Rudanella lutea DSM 19387: one gene and its partner. The protein of the gene in region 1 interacts with the protein of each later gene in a pairwise test. Links are inferred from orthologs where the notes say so. Each region holds a gene or a part of one and is shown on either strand. Other genes may lie near its edges. The genes, in order: rpe and eno.

The links.
Region 2: the proteins of rpe (region 1) and eno interact in binary tests that used the Escherichia coli proteins (3 or more experiments, as listed by UniProt). The link is inferred for Rudanella lutea DSM 19387 from one-to-one orthologs.

Annotation. Positions count from the first base shown.
Region 1 is NZ_KB913013.1:707,458-713,993, forward strand. Bases 576-3,333 are described here. They hold rpe (ribulose-phosphate 3-epimerase), read left to right. Parts: upstream 576-1,491; coding sequence 1,492-2,175; downstream 2,176-3,333. Other genes in these bases: ligA (NAD-dependent DNA ligase LigA), read right to left, coding at 576-1,247; RUDLU_RS0103070 (alpha-amylase family glycosyl hydrolase), read left to right, coding at 2,216-3,333. Also shown: more of ligA, read right to left, coding at 1-575; more of RUDLU_RS0103070, read left to right, coding at 3,334-3,637; RUDLU_RS0103075 (ABC transporter ATP-binding protein), read right to left, coding at 4,022-4,696; sucC (ADP-forming succinate--CoA ligase subunit beta), read left to right, coding at 4,899-6,116; RUDLU_RS0103085 (N-acetylmuramoyl-L-alanine amidase-like domain-containing protein), read right to left, coding at 6,277-6,536. UniProt on the Escherichia coli protein: Catalyzes the reversible epimerization of D-ribulose 5-phosphate to D-xylulose 5-phosphate.
Region 2 is NZ_KB913013.1:2,764,627-2,771,226, forward strand. The notes cover bases 908-3,729. They hold eno (phosphopyruvate hydratase), read left to right. Parts: upstream 908-1,590; coding sequence 1,591-2,868; downstream 2,869-3,729. Other genes in these bases: RUDLU_RS0111475 (hypothetical protein), read right to left, coding at 908-1,266; RUDLU_RS0111485 (hypothetical protein), read left to right, coding at 2,971-3,282; RUDLU_RS0111490 (low molecular weight protein-tyrosine-phosphatase), read left to right, coding at 3,385-3,729. In the rest of the region: RUDLU_RS0111470 (hypothetical protein), read right to left, coding at 1-477; more of RUDLU_RS0111475, read right to left, coding at 496-907; more of RUDLU_RS0111490, read left to right, coding at 3,730-3,882; gpmI (2,3-bisphosphoglycerate-independent phosphoglycerate mutase), read left to right, coding at 3,973-5,553; RUDLU_RS0111500 (hypothetical protein), read left to right, coding at 5,634-6,203; RUDLU_RS0111505 (YceI family protein), read left to right, coding at 6,437-6,600. UniProt on the Escherichia coli protein: Catalyzes the reversible conversion of 2-phosphoglycerate (2-PG) into phosphoenolpyruvate (PEP). It is essential for the degradation of carbohydrates via glycolysis.

The DNA of each region.
Region 1 (6,536 bases):
CAGGCGGGGCAGGTGGTTGGGTAAACAATGGGCTGTACGGCATCGGTGCGCTTGGTCAGGTCAACGCCGGTCACTTTCGGAATGATCTCTCCGCCCTTTTCAACAAATACCGTATCGCCCAATTGCACCCCCAGGCGCTCAATCTCATTGGCATTGTGTAACGACGCCCGTTTGACTACCGTACCTGCCAACAATACCGGGGTCAGGTTTGCTACCGGCGTAACCGCCCCTGTGCGCCCAACCTGATAAGTAACGTGGTTGAGCGTGGTACTCGCAGCCATCGCCTTATACTTAAAGGCAATGGCCCACCGGGGGCTTTTGGCCGTGTAGCCCAACTCGCGCTGCTGGGCATAGCTGTTCACCTTGATCACAATGCCATCGGTAGCCAGCGGTAACTCGAACCGTCGGGTGTCCCAGTCGTTGATAAACTGCATCACCTCCCGAATATCGGTACACTTCCGCCACGTAGGCGACACATTGAACCCCCAGGCTTTGAGGGCAATCAGGCTTTCCTCATGGGTTTTGAACACCTCTTCGTCTGCCAGAAACGAGTACAGGTAACAGTCTAACCGGCGCTGGGCTACAATCCGCGAATCCTGCTGTTTAAACGTGCCTGAGGCTGCATTGCGCGGGTTGGCCAGCAGAGACTCACCAATATCTTCGCGCTCCTTATTGATCCGTTCGAACTCAGCGATGGGCAGAAAACCCTCGCCCCGAACCTCAAACAGGGCGGGCACCGCCACAGGGACATCCGTACTTTGCCCTATCGAATGGCCAACCCGCAGCGGAAGGGTCCGGATGGTACGGATATTAGCCGTGATATCGTCGCCCCGAACGCCATCGCCCCGGGTGGCTCCCTGCACTAACACCCCATTTTCGTAGGTCATGCTCAGGGCCACCCCGTCAAATTTTAGTTCACAAACGTATTCGAAGGTCTGCCCGTCGAGGCCGCGCCGAACCCGATTGTCGAACTCAACCAACTCGGCTTCCGAATAGGTGTTACCCAGCGAGAGCATCGGAAAGCGATGGTACACAGTTGCAAACTCCTTGCTGATGCCACCGCCTACCCGGTTGGTCGGTGAGTCGGGGCGCTTAAATTCGGGATATTGGGCCTCGAGGGCCGTTAACTGCTCCAGCATCCGGTCGAACGTAAAATCGTCCACTTCCGACACGCTGTTCTGATAGTATTGGTGATTGTAATAATTGAGCTGGTCTGTTAGCCCATTTATCTGCTCCTGGGGCGACATGTACTAGTGCGTTGTATTGGGTAGGCCGGTACCCAACCTGTGGGGCACCTCCGACAACAAAGCTACTACCCAACGGCCAACCTTCCATACCTCCTGCCCCAGTTCAGATGCCCAATATCCGGCGGTCCACCTCAGGGGTTTCGGCAAAAAAAGTTAGTTTTACGGACAAAAAACCACTTAGTAACCGCTAAGCGCGTTTCTGGGGGTAACAGACTTCTTTTTCGCCGTTGCCCCGTTATGAGCTATGAACCAACCGATTATTGCCCCGTCGATTCTGGCGGCCGATTTTGCCAATCTGCAACGTGATGTGGAAATGATTAACCACAGCGACGCCGACTGGTTCCATATCGATATCATGGATGGCGAGTTTGTGCCTAACATTTCGTTTGGCTTTCCGGTGCTGGAAGCCATCCAGAAACACGCCCAAAAACCCCTCGACGTGCACCTCATGATTGTACAGCCCGACCGCTATCTGGAGCAGTTTGCCAAAGCGGGAGCCGCAACCATCACGGTTCATTACGAAGCCTGTACGCACCTGCACCGCACGCTTACGCGTATCCGCGAGCTGGGTTGCAAGGCGGGGGTTGCCCTGAATCTGCAAACCCCCGTGACGGCCATCGAAGATGTGCTCGACTCCATTGATCAGGTGCTGGTGATGACGATCAACCCCGGCTTTGGCGGTCAGAAACTGGTCCCAGCCTCAATTCAGAAAGTGCGCAAGATGCGCCGGTTGCTGACCGAACACCAAAGCCCAGCCCTGATTGAAGTAGACGGGGGCGTTGATTTGAATACCATCACAGCCCTCGCCGAAGCGGGTGCCGATGTTTTTGTAGCGGGCACCTCGGTCTTCAAAGCCGACGATCCGGCTGAGGCTATCCGGGCCTTAAAAGAACGGCCCTTTACGCAGCAGCCCTCACCGATGGCTTAATATTTGTTCTCACTTACGAACGATCTTGCGACTAACCTATATGACGAAGTACTTGCTGGCCAGTGCGCTGAGCCTGTTGATACTAACCGGAGGCTGTAAAAACTCAACGCAAACCGACCAGACGGAGACGAGCACTACTCCTACTGATACCACTACGGTTCAGTTTGGGCAGGCTCCTCCCGCGCCCGAATGGGCAAAAAATGCGACAATCTATGAAGTAAACACCCGCCAGTTTTCGCGGGAGGGTACGTTCAAGGCCGTTACGGCGCAGCTACCTCGGCTGAAAGAACTGGGAGTCGATATTGTCTGGCTCATGCCGATTTATCCCATCAGCCTCAAAAACAAAAAAGGACCTCTGGGTAGCCCCTATGCCGTGGCCGATTACATGTCGGTTAACCCCGACTACGGTACCCTCGATGATTTCAAGGCACTGGTGCAGCGGGCTCATGCGTTGGGCCTGCGGGTTATTCTGGACTGGATTCCGAACCATACCGGCTGGGACCATAAATGGATTACGGAGCACCCCGATTATTACACCAAGGTAAAAGGGAAAATGACCACCCCGCTCGATCCGAAAACCGGCAAGCCGACCGATTGGACCGATGTAGTGGATCTGGATTACGACAACCCGAATCTGCGTAAGGCCATGATCGACGCCATGTCGTACTGGGTACGGGAGTGTGATATTGACGGTTTCCGCTGCGATGTCGCCGGCTTTGTTCCCGATGATTTCTGGCAGGAAGTGCGCCCGGCGCTCGACAAAATCAAAACGGTTTTCATGCTGGCCGAATGGGAGGACGAACCCGGTCATTTTTCGAGTTGCTTCAACGCCAATTACGCCTGGGGCATGCACACTGTCATGAAGGCCGTTGCCCAGGGGGCTCGACCGGCTACCGTGATCGACTCCATGATTGTGCTCAACCAGAAGCGGTTTCCGAAATGGTTTTATCAGATGCAGTTTTTGCAGAACCACGACGAAAACTCGTGGAACGGCACACTCACCGAATCGTTTAAGGAAGGGGCCGATGCGTTTGTGGTACTGAGCCACACCATCGACGGGATGCCGCTGGTCTATAACGGTATGGAATCGAACCTGAACAAGCGACTGGCTTTTTTTGAGAAAGACTCGATTCCCTGGGGAACGTACAGCAAAACCGACTTTTTTAAGTCACTACTGACCCTCAAACACCGTAACCGTGCTCTCTGGAACGGTCAGGCAGGCGGTAAAGCCGTGAAGATTCAAACGGGTGATGACGATAAAGTGTACGCCTTTTACCGGAAGAAAGACAATGATCAGGTTACGGTTGTACTTAATCTGTCGGAGAAACCCGTAACTACCCGACTCGAAGGAGCGGGCTACGAGGGGACATTCATGGAGATTTTTACCCGCACTTCGTCCGAAATTAAACCCGGTATGACGATTACCCTCAAACCCTGGGAGTATCGGGTGTACACCAACTAATACAACTGGCCCCAGAGGGGGCATTTAAGGTCTAAGCAAAACGCGGACGGTCAGAGTGAGGTAGTTTTACTACTTCCATCTGACCGTCCGCGTTTTGCTTGGGTACCCTATAAAAAACGAAAAAGCCAAGCGAGACTCTCTCTTGGCTTTCTGATTTACTCAACGTTATGAAAAACTTTTCTTTTCGACGCAATTATATAACAAAAGGGACTATGAAAGGTTTTCCACACTGTAGAATTTTTTCAACAAAAACATAACTGCCTGTTTATTAGAATTTTAAAAATAATTAAAATCTAATTAATGGGCACAACATGAATTCAATTTTACCGAAACCCTGGCCCAAACACGCCAGAGGGTTCACAATATGAGTCAGTTAGCGCCCGCCTATTCTACATCAGGTGGATTAACCTGCCCGTCTCGAATCACAATCTTCCGGTCGGCCAGATCGGCCAGGCCTTCGTTGTGCGTGACGATGATAAAGGTTTGCCCGAAATTGTCGCGCAGGTTGAAAAAGAGCTTATGTAACTCTTCCGCATTGTGCGAATCCAGATTCCCGCTGGGTTCGTCAGCAAACACAACGGCCGGTTGATTGATGAGCGCGCGGGCAACGGCAGTCCGCTGCTGCTCACCACCCGACATCTGCGAGGGGAAATGCCCTCCGCGGTCGGGCAGGCCAAGCGTTTGTAACAACACCTGCGCGCGCTCGCGAACCTCACGCTCGGGCTTACCGGCAATGAAGCCCGGCAGGCACACATTTTCGAGCGCTGTAAATTCGGGCAGCAGGTTATTAAACTGGAAAACAAACCCAATCTTTTCGTTTCGGAAACGGGCCAACTGATTATCGTTCAGCGTAAACACATTCTGATCGGCGAGAAAGACCTCGCCCGCATCGGGCCGGTCGAGGGTACCCAAAATGTGCAGCAGGGTACTTTTGCCAGCGCCCGACGCGCCCACAATGGACACAATTTCGCCGGAGTTGATGGTGAGGTCGATACCCCGCAGAACAGGCAGCGTACCGTACGAACGTTGGATATTTGAAGCGGTGAGAATGGATGTCATAAATGAGTTATTCGGGAACAACGAACCGTGGGCAGCGAACCGTACACCCCTTAAAGGTATCGGTGAATAAGCGTTTGTAATTCATGGATAACTGAAAAAACTGCTCATTGCCTACTGTTCACTGCTTATTGCGTAGTAAATTGCCGCGCAAAATTAGTGTTTTCAACATTCCTTTCGGGCCGCCGAAGCGGTTGCATCCGTCATGAATATACACGAGTATCAGGGTAAAGAAATTTTAAAGCGCTACGGCGTTCGAATCCAGGAAGGCATTGTAGCCGAATCACCCGACAAAGCCGTTGAGGCCGCCAAGCAGATTATGGCGCAAACCAACTCAAAGTTTGTTGTGGTGAAATCTCAGATTCACGCTGGAGGGCGCGGTAAAGGTAAGGTTCAGGGATCAGAGCAGCGGGGTGTGGCCCTGGCTAAATCGGTCGAAGACGTACGCCAGATTTCCGAAAACCTGATCGGCAAAGTGCTTGTAACGCACCAAACGGGCCCAGAAGGCAAGAAAGTAAATAAGGTACTGGTAGCTCAGGACGTATTCTACCCCGGCGAATCAGAGCCTAAGGAAATGTATCTGGGTATTCTGCTCGACCGCTCGAAGGCCTGCAACGTAATCATGGCCAGCACCGAAGGCGGTATGGACATCGAAGAAGTTGCCGAGAAAACGCCGGAGAAAATCGTGAAAGAGTGGATCGACCCGGCCGTTGGTCTTCAGGCATTCCAGGCCCGCAAAATTGCGTTTGGCCTCGGCTTGCAGGGTGAAGCGTTCAAAGAGATGGTGAAGTTTGTAACATCGCTATACAAAGCGTACGTTGATACGGATGCTTCGATGTTTGAGATCAACCCCGTACTGAAAACCTCGGACAACAAAATCCTGGCCGTTGATGCCAAGGTGAATCTGGACGACAACGCCCTTTACCGTCACCCGGACCTGGCCAATCTCCGCGACATCACGGAAGAAGATCCCCTCGAAGTAGAAGCCTCATCGAACGACCTGAACTATGTGAAGCTCGACGGCAACGTGGGCTGTATGGTAAACGGTGCCGGTTTGGCCATGGCGACGATGGATATCATCAAGCTGTCGGGTGGTGAGCCTGCCAACTTCCTCGACGTAGGGGGTGGTGCCAACGCCAAGACGGTAGAAGCCGGTTTCCGGATCATCCTGAAAGACCCGAACGTAAAAGCCATCCTGATCAACATTTTTGGGGGTATCGTTCGTTGCGACCGCGTTGCGACCGGGGTCGTGGAAGCCTACAAAGCAATCGGCGATATTCCGGTTCCGATCATCGTTCGTTTGCAGGGCACCAACGCGGCCGAAGGCGCAAAAATCATCGACGAATCAGGACTGAAAGTTCAGTCGGCGGTGGAGTTGAAAGAAGCGGCCGAGAAAGTTCGGGCGGTGGTGGCTAACCTGTAGTCGTTCGTTTCGGGTTTGGGTTCTTCGCTTTTAGTCAAGGGTGAACTCGTAGCAACCATTCAACCCGTTTCGAGTTACCTGCTCCCGTTCAAGGGAATCCAAAAAGAACAAAAAAGGGGCGTAGCAAACTGCTACGCCCCTTTTTTGTTACCAGATCGGCTTACTGCGCACTGGCGGTGAGTGGGCTACCGGCGGGTTTGAAACGAGCCACCCGGATGCCCGATAACCAGCGGTTGGCCAGCACATACTCGGTGAGCGGCTGACTCGTCAGCACGACCCGCCCCAAATCCGACGACGCGTGTAATAGATGCACCCGGCCATTTTGCCAGACGGCAAATCCGCAATGCTTCATGTCGAGGCCGGGTCGCGACGCCGTCAGCATGATGATATCTCCATCGCGCAGGTTATTTTCTGCCTGAC
Region 2 (6,600 bases), 2.1 Mb from region 1 along the record:
GGTTCCTGTATTGGCTGGTTGCCCGCTTTGGTCGGCAGGAGTCATACCAACGGGGGGCTTTGAAAGGCTAATCAACGGAAGCGAGCGTACCTGCCGATTACCATTGGTCAGTACAAACGGCTGCACAACGGTCAGATAATCGGGCGTAACAATGGCCACCGTAAAGCGAAACGGGCGTTGTGCAGATGGCATCACTTCGGGCGAAACGGCCAGTAACAACACCCCGTCGGTCGTGATTTTGTACTTTTTTGAATTGAGCGTCGTAACTACCGCATTGGCGTCGGGCCCACTAATAATAATACGGCTATTGGCCGGTAGCGGATTTCCGGCCGGATCGTACAACCGGCATTCAATAACCCCACTCTGAATAGGGTCTTTAAGGCCGATTGTAACGCCTTCCAGCGGATTTTGGCAAGCTTCCAGACCTAGAAACAAGCTCAGTAAAAACAGGGCGAGTACGTACAGATAGCGATTCATAACGAATGTCTTGATGAATTAAGGAAGCCGATACGTCAGCGAGATAGTCAGCGTTGGCAGAAAACGATAACCCGACAGATTGCGCTCCACAGTTGGGATTTGTTCATCGATCGTCGTAGTTTCCAAAAACCCGCTATAATCGAGCGAGACACGAGGCTTCCCCATGTAGAAAAAGCCCATTTCGCCCCCTACACTTAGCCTGCGTTTAGGCACTACCTTGCCGAGCCCCACGCCCACGTAAGGCATAAACCGCTGCCACCGGAAGCCCAAATCAACAATACCTACGTCTTCGGGTGTAAGCTCCAGCCCATCGAAATTCAGTTTATCTTCGGCATGAATTCGGAGGTTCAGCGATGGATGCCAATTGTACGCAATGCTGGTGGCTACGTACAGGCTACGGCCCTTGAGAACCTGCCAGCGCGCACCCAACTCAGCCATACCGACCATAAAATCGGGTTGGAGTATGATATAGGCACTCTTATCCAGATTGACCCGATTCGGCTTTCGATATGCCAGATACTGACCCCCAATGCGCAGCATCAACCGACCCGAATACCCTAACGAACGATTGTAGAACCCGCGAACCCCTAAGACACCAGCCTGAATACTTGCCGACTGCGCAACTCGATGAACGCCAGTATCAGCCGGTGCAACCGAGGGCCCAAGGCCATGCATGCTACCGGCCACGCTCACCTCTGTATGAACTAATCGACTTCCAGCTATTACAGATGTGTGCAGGCTTACCCACAAGGCGCCAGCACACAGGGCGACACGTAGCAGTGATTTCATGGTAAGGGGATGTACAAAATGCCTACTATGTCCAGTGTTTCACTTGACAATTCAAATATAGAAAACAGAGTGCATACAAATGAATAAATTATCAATTATAATATTATAAGCCGACTACTTTCTATTCCGTTTGAGCAGAAATCGTATCGCACTGATACCACAGCCTATGATTGTTTACCCGGTTCGACGGTCGTTTCTGAGGACAATCCAAAAAACTCCTTCTTATTTCGTTACTTTGTCTGTAAAAAGGGCTGATGACCAATGATTATATCAGTCCACAGGGAAAAAATAGAATTTTTAGTTGTTAACCTTTTTTATATCGCAATGAGTACCATTCAGAGCATTCATGCCAGACAAATTCTGGATTCACGAGGCAACCCAACCGTTGAAGTTGATGTACGGACCGAGAACGGCTTTCTGGGCCGGGCGGCAGTACCATCGGGTGCTTCAACCGGTACACACGAAGCCGTAGAGCTACGCGACGACGACGCGAGCGTGTACGTAGGCAAAGGTGTGTTGAAAGCCGTTCAGAACGTGAACGAACTGGTTGCCCCCGAGCTGGCGGGTGCTTCCGTTTTCGAGCAGAGCCTCATCGACAAGGTGATGCTGGAACTGGATGGTACGCCCAACAAAGGAAAACTGGGTGCCAACGCCATCCTGGGTGTATCGCTGGCTGTTGCTAAAGCAGCCGCTCAGGAAGCAGGCTTGCCGCTGTACCGGTACATTGGTGGGGTAAACGCCAACACGCTGCCCGTGCCGATGATGAACATCCTCAACGGAGGTTCACACGCCGACAACTCAATCGATTTTCAGGAGTTTATGGTTATGCCGGCCAACGCACCTAGCTTCTCTGAAGCCCTGCGGATGGGAACCGAGATTTTCCACACTCTCAAAAAGGTATTGAAGAGCAAAGGCTTGTCGACCAACGTAGGTGATGAAGGTGGTTTTGCACCCAACATCACTTCAAACGAAGAAGCTATCCAGACTATCCTGCAAGCCATTGAGAAGGCAGGCTACCGCCCCGGCGAAGATGTTTGGATCGCTATGGATGCCGCTTCGTCGGAGTTTTATAACCCCGAAACCAAGCAGTACCACTTCAAGAAATCGAGCGGTGATAAGCTAACATCGCAGGAAATGGCTAACTACTGGGCCGACTGGTGCAACAAATACCCCATCCTGAGCATCGAAGACGGCATGGCCGAAGACGATTGGGAAGGCTGGAAAATGCATACCGATTTGCTGAAGAACAAAATTCAACTGGTAGGCGACGACCTGTTTGTAACCAACGTAACCCGCCTGACGCAGGGTATCGAGCAAGGTATCGCCAACGCCGTATTGGTTAAAGTAAACCAGATTGGCTCGCTGACCGAAACAATCGATACCGTAAGCCTGGCTAAGCGTAATTCGTACAAAAACATCATGTCGCACCGTTCGGGTGAGACCGAAGATGCTACCATCGCTGATTTGGCCGTTGCGTTGAACACGGGTCAGATCAAGACGGGCTCGGCCTCGCGTTCGGACCGGATGGCGAAGTACAACCAGTTGCTCCGGATTGAGGAAGAACTGGGCGAGGTAGCCTACTTCCCGGGTCTGAAGTTTTAATGGATAATGCACAATGAATAGTGTGTAATGCACACGTTGAGTTGGAGCTCCCTACTCAGTACGCATTGCCCATTATTCATTGTGCATTACACCGTATTCATTATGAAGCGTCTCCTCCGATATGGCCGTAACTTTTACGTAGCCACAGGCGTTGGCCTGCTGGTCTGGATGTTGGCGTTTGATGCAAACGACTTGTTTGCGCAGTTTCGCAACTGGTGGACACTCCGGGACCTGGAAGAAAGCAAAGCCTTTTACCAGTCGGCCATCAAACGGGTACAGAATCAGCGTAAACTTGTATTGGGTACCGATCAGCTCCGGGAGAAGTACGCCCGCGAGCGGTATCTCATGAAAAAGCCAACCGAAGACGTGTACGTGCTGGTTGACGAAAATAACGAACCGATAGAAAAACAGTGAACAGTCATCAGTGAACAGTAAACAGTAAACAGTAGGCAAGTGTATATTGCTAATTGTTCGTTACTAACTGTTCGCTGCTCGTTGTTAACTGTTCACTGAAAAATGCTTTCCGTTCTCTTCGTTTGTCTGGGTAACATTTGCCGGTCACCGGTTGCCGAAGGTATCTTCCGTAGTTTGGTAGCTCAGCGAGGACTGGAAAACGAAATCAGCTGCGACTCGGCGGGCACCTCTTCGTATCATCTGGGTGAATTACCCGACCGGCGAACCCGCCAAAACGCACAGGAACACGGCCTGAACCTCACCCATCGGGCACGCCGGATGATCGGCGAAGACCTCGCTCAGTTTACGTATTTCGTAGCAATGGACGAGGCCAATTTCGACGCGGTGCTGAAACTCAGTCAGCGGAGCCTCGGGCTGGTGAGCGACGAAAACATCTTTCTCCTTCGTGAATTTGATCCGGTTGTTGGTGATGACCCCAACGTGCCCGACCCTTACTACGAGGGCCCCGAGGTATTCGAAGAGGTTTACCAGATTACCTACCGCTGCTGTGAGCAGCTGCTCAATTATTTGCAGGAAATACACCAGTTAAATGGCGAATGAGTGAATGGCGAAAGAGCGGTAGTATATTTTACTCTTTGCCGAGCGCGGCCCGCACTCTTTCACTCTTTCACTCTTTCACTCTTTTGCTTTATGGAAAAAAACGTCATACTTCTCATTCTCGACGGTTGGGGCATTGCTACGCAGCTCGAACGGTCGGCGCTGGCAGCCGCCAAAACGCCTTTTATCGACTCGCTTTTCACCCAATACCCTCATAGCCGACTCGAAGCGTCGGGACTGGCCGTTGGCCTGCCTGCGGGTCAAATGGGCAACTCCGAAGTGGGGCATATGAACCTGGGGGCCGGTCGTATTGTGTATCAGGATCTGGTTAAGATCAACAAAGCCGTTGAAGAACACACCCTCGACACCGAGCCGGTGCTGGTCGATGCACTCAATTACGCTAAGCAAAACGGCAAAAAGGTACATTTTATCGGCCTGGTGTCTGACGGGGGCGTTCACTCGCACATCGATCACCTGAAGGGACTGTTATCTATTGCCCATGCTAAAGGACTGAGCGACGTGTACGTGCATGCCTTCACCGACGGACGCGATACCGATCCTAAGAGTGGCCTCGGTTTTCTGAGCGATCTGCAACAACACTTAGCCGCAACAACGGGAAAACTGGCCAGTGTAACAGGGCGATTCTACGCCATGGACCGCGACAATCGCTGGGAGCGAGTACGGCAGGCATACGATGTGATGGTACGCGGTTCGGGTACGCCCGTGGGAGCGGCCAACGTATTGCAGGCTATTCAGGCCTCATACGACGAAGGGGTCACCGACGAGTTCATTAAGCCAATTGTGGTCGCGCAGGAAGATGGCTCACCCGTAGCCACCATCGACGAAGGCGACGTCGTGCTGTGCTTCAACTTCCGCACCGACCGGGGCCGCGAAATCACGATCGCGCTCACGCAGCGTGATATCCCAGAGCAGGAAATGCAAAAACTGAATTTGTACTACCTGACCCTGACCAACTACGATAACGATTTTACCAACGTCCATGTCATCTACGACAAAGACAACCTCAACAATACCCTTGGCGAGGTAATCGCTGCTGCCGGCCGGACCCAGATTCGTATTGCCGAAACAGAAAAGTACCCGCACGTGACCTTCTTCTTCTCGGGTGGCCGCGAGGAGCCTTTTGCCGGAGAAAAACGGTTGCTGTGCCAGTCGCCTAAGGAAATGACGGTGTATGATGCCGATGGCAACGCGACGGTTATTCCGGTAAAGACCTACGATCAGAAACCCGAAATGGCCGCCTACGATATTCGCGACGCCATTGTACCTGAGCTACAAAACAAAACGGCCAACTTTATCTGTCTCAACTTTGCCAACACCGATATGGTGGGCCATACGGGCGTATTTGAAGCCGTGGTGAAGGCAGCCGAGGCCGTTGATGCCTGCACGCAGGCCGTTACCGAGGCCGCTTTAGCCAGCGATTATTCGGTCATTATCATTGCCGACCACGGGAATGCCGATTACATGGTGAACGACGATGGTACACCCAACACGGCGCATACCACAAATCTGGTACCTTGTATTTTGGTCGACAATCAGTTGAAACCCGCTCTGCACGACGGCAAGCTCGCCGATGTAGCACCTACAATTCTGGAGCTGATGGGTATTGCCAAACCGAGTGAAATGAACGGCCAGAGTTTGATCCAACAAGCTTGAACGTCTTACCACTAAAGTACGTTTAGTCGAATACAAATGGCCCTCTGCTATTGAAGTAGAGGGCCCTTTTTTACCGTTTTATGACACGTATTCTCCTTGTTTTTGCCGCTATACTTTTGGTTTCATGTGATAACTCAAACGAGCAAACTGTAGCCAAACCTGTGTACTTCGATGTAGCCGGGTACGTGTCGAGGCAAATTGAGAAACTGGCCGCTCAAAAGCCAACGGTAGAGAAAAACGCCTTCATCAGCGGAAAAACGAATCTGCAAACCACTGCCCAAATCGACTGGGCCAAAGAGCTGGAACTATTTAAGCAAGCCGATATAAACAAGCCAGCGTTTCGAACCAGTTACACCATTACCCGCCCCGACTCACTCACGTACGAGTACACGCTGAAATCGACTGAAGAGAAACTCACCGTACGGTCGCTGCTGGTGCGGCTCGACTCCACAACGCGCCAGCCGGTTCAGATCCAGGCCATTCTGAAAACCGAAAACCCATTGTACATGTCGGAGCGCCGACTCCTGCTGATTAGCGGCTCCGAGGCCGGGCAGGGATGGGGTGTGCGTAGTTACCAGATTGAAGGTTTCGAGCAGCTTACCTACTTCGACCGGAACAATTTCCGGATAAACGGGCATATCGCCCAGTAACCTAACACCTGTTTTCTGACTCATTATCACGGCCTTCCATTAGGAAGGGCCCAGGATCTCTGTACGCTTTGGTCGGCAAGTTTTGGTACCCTATCGGTGCAAAACCCTTCTACATCGATAGTTACTTGATTGGTTGAATAGAACTATAGTTATTTGCTCCTGACTGGAAGATGTCGCAGTAACGACGTATCCAGATAGTGTATCTGTTTTTTTTCACCTTTTCTATCATTCCTATGAAACGACTGTCGCTTCTTGTTGCTGTTGCCCTTAGCTCACTGAGCACGTATGCCCAGACCTGGACCTTAGACAAATCACACAGCCGCCTTGGCTTTACAGTTACCCACCTGATGCTGACAGAAGTAGACGGTAACTTCAAAACCATTGATGCCACCGTGAC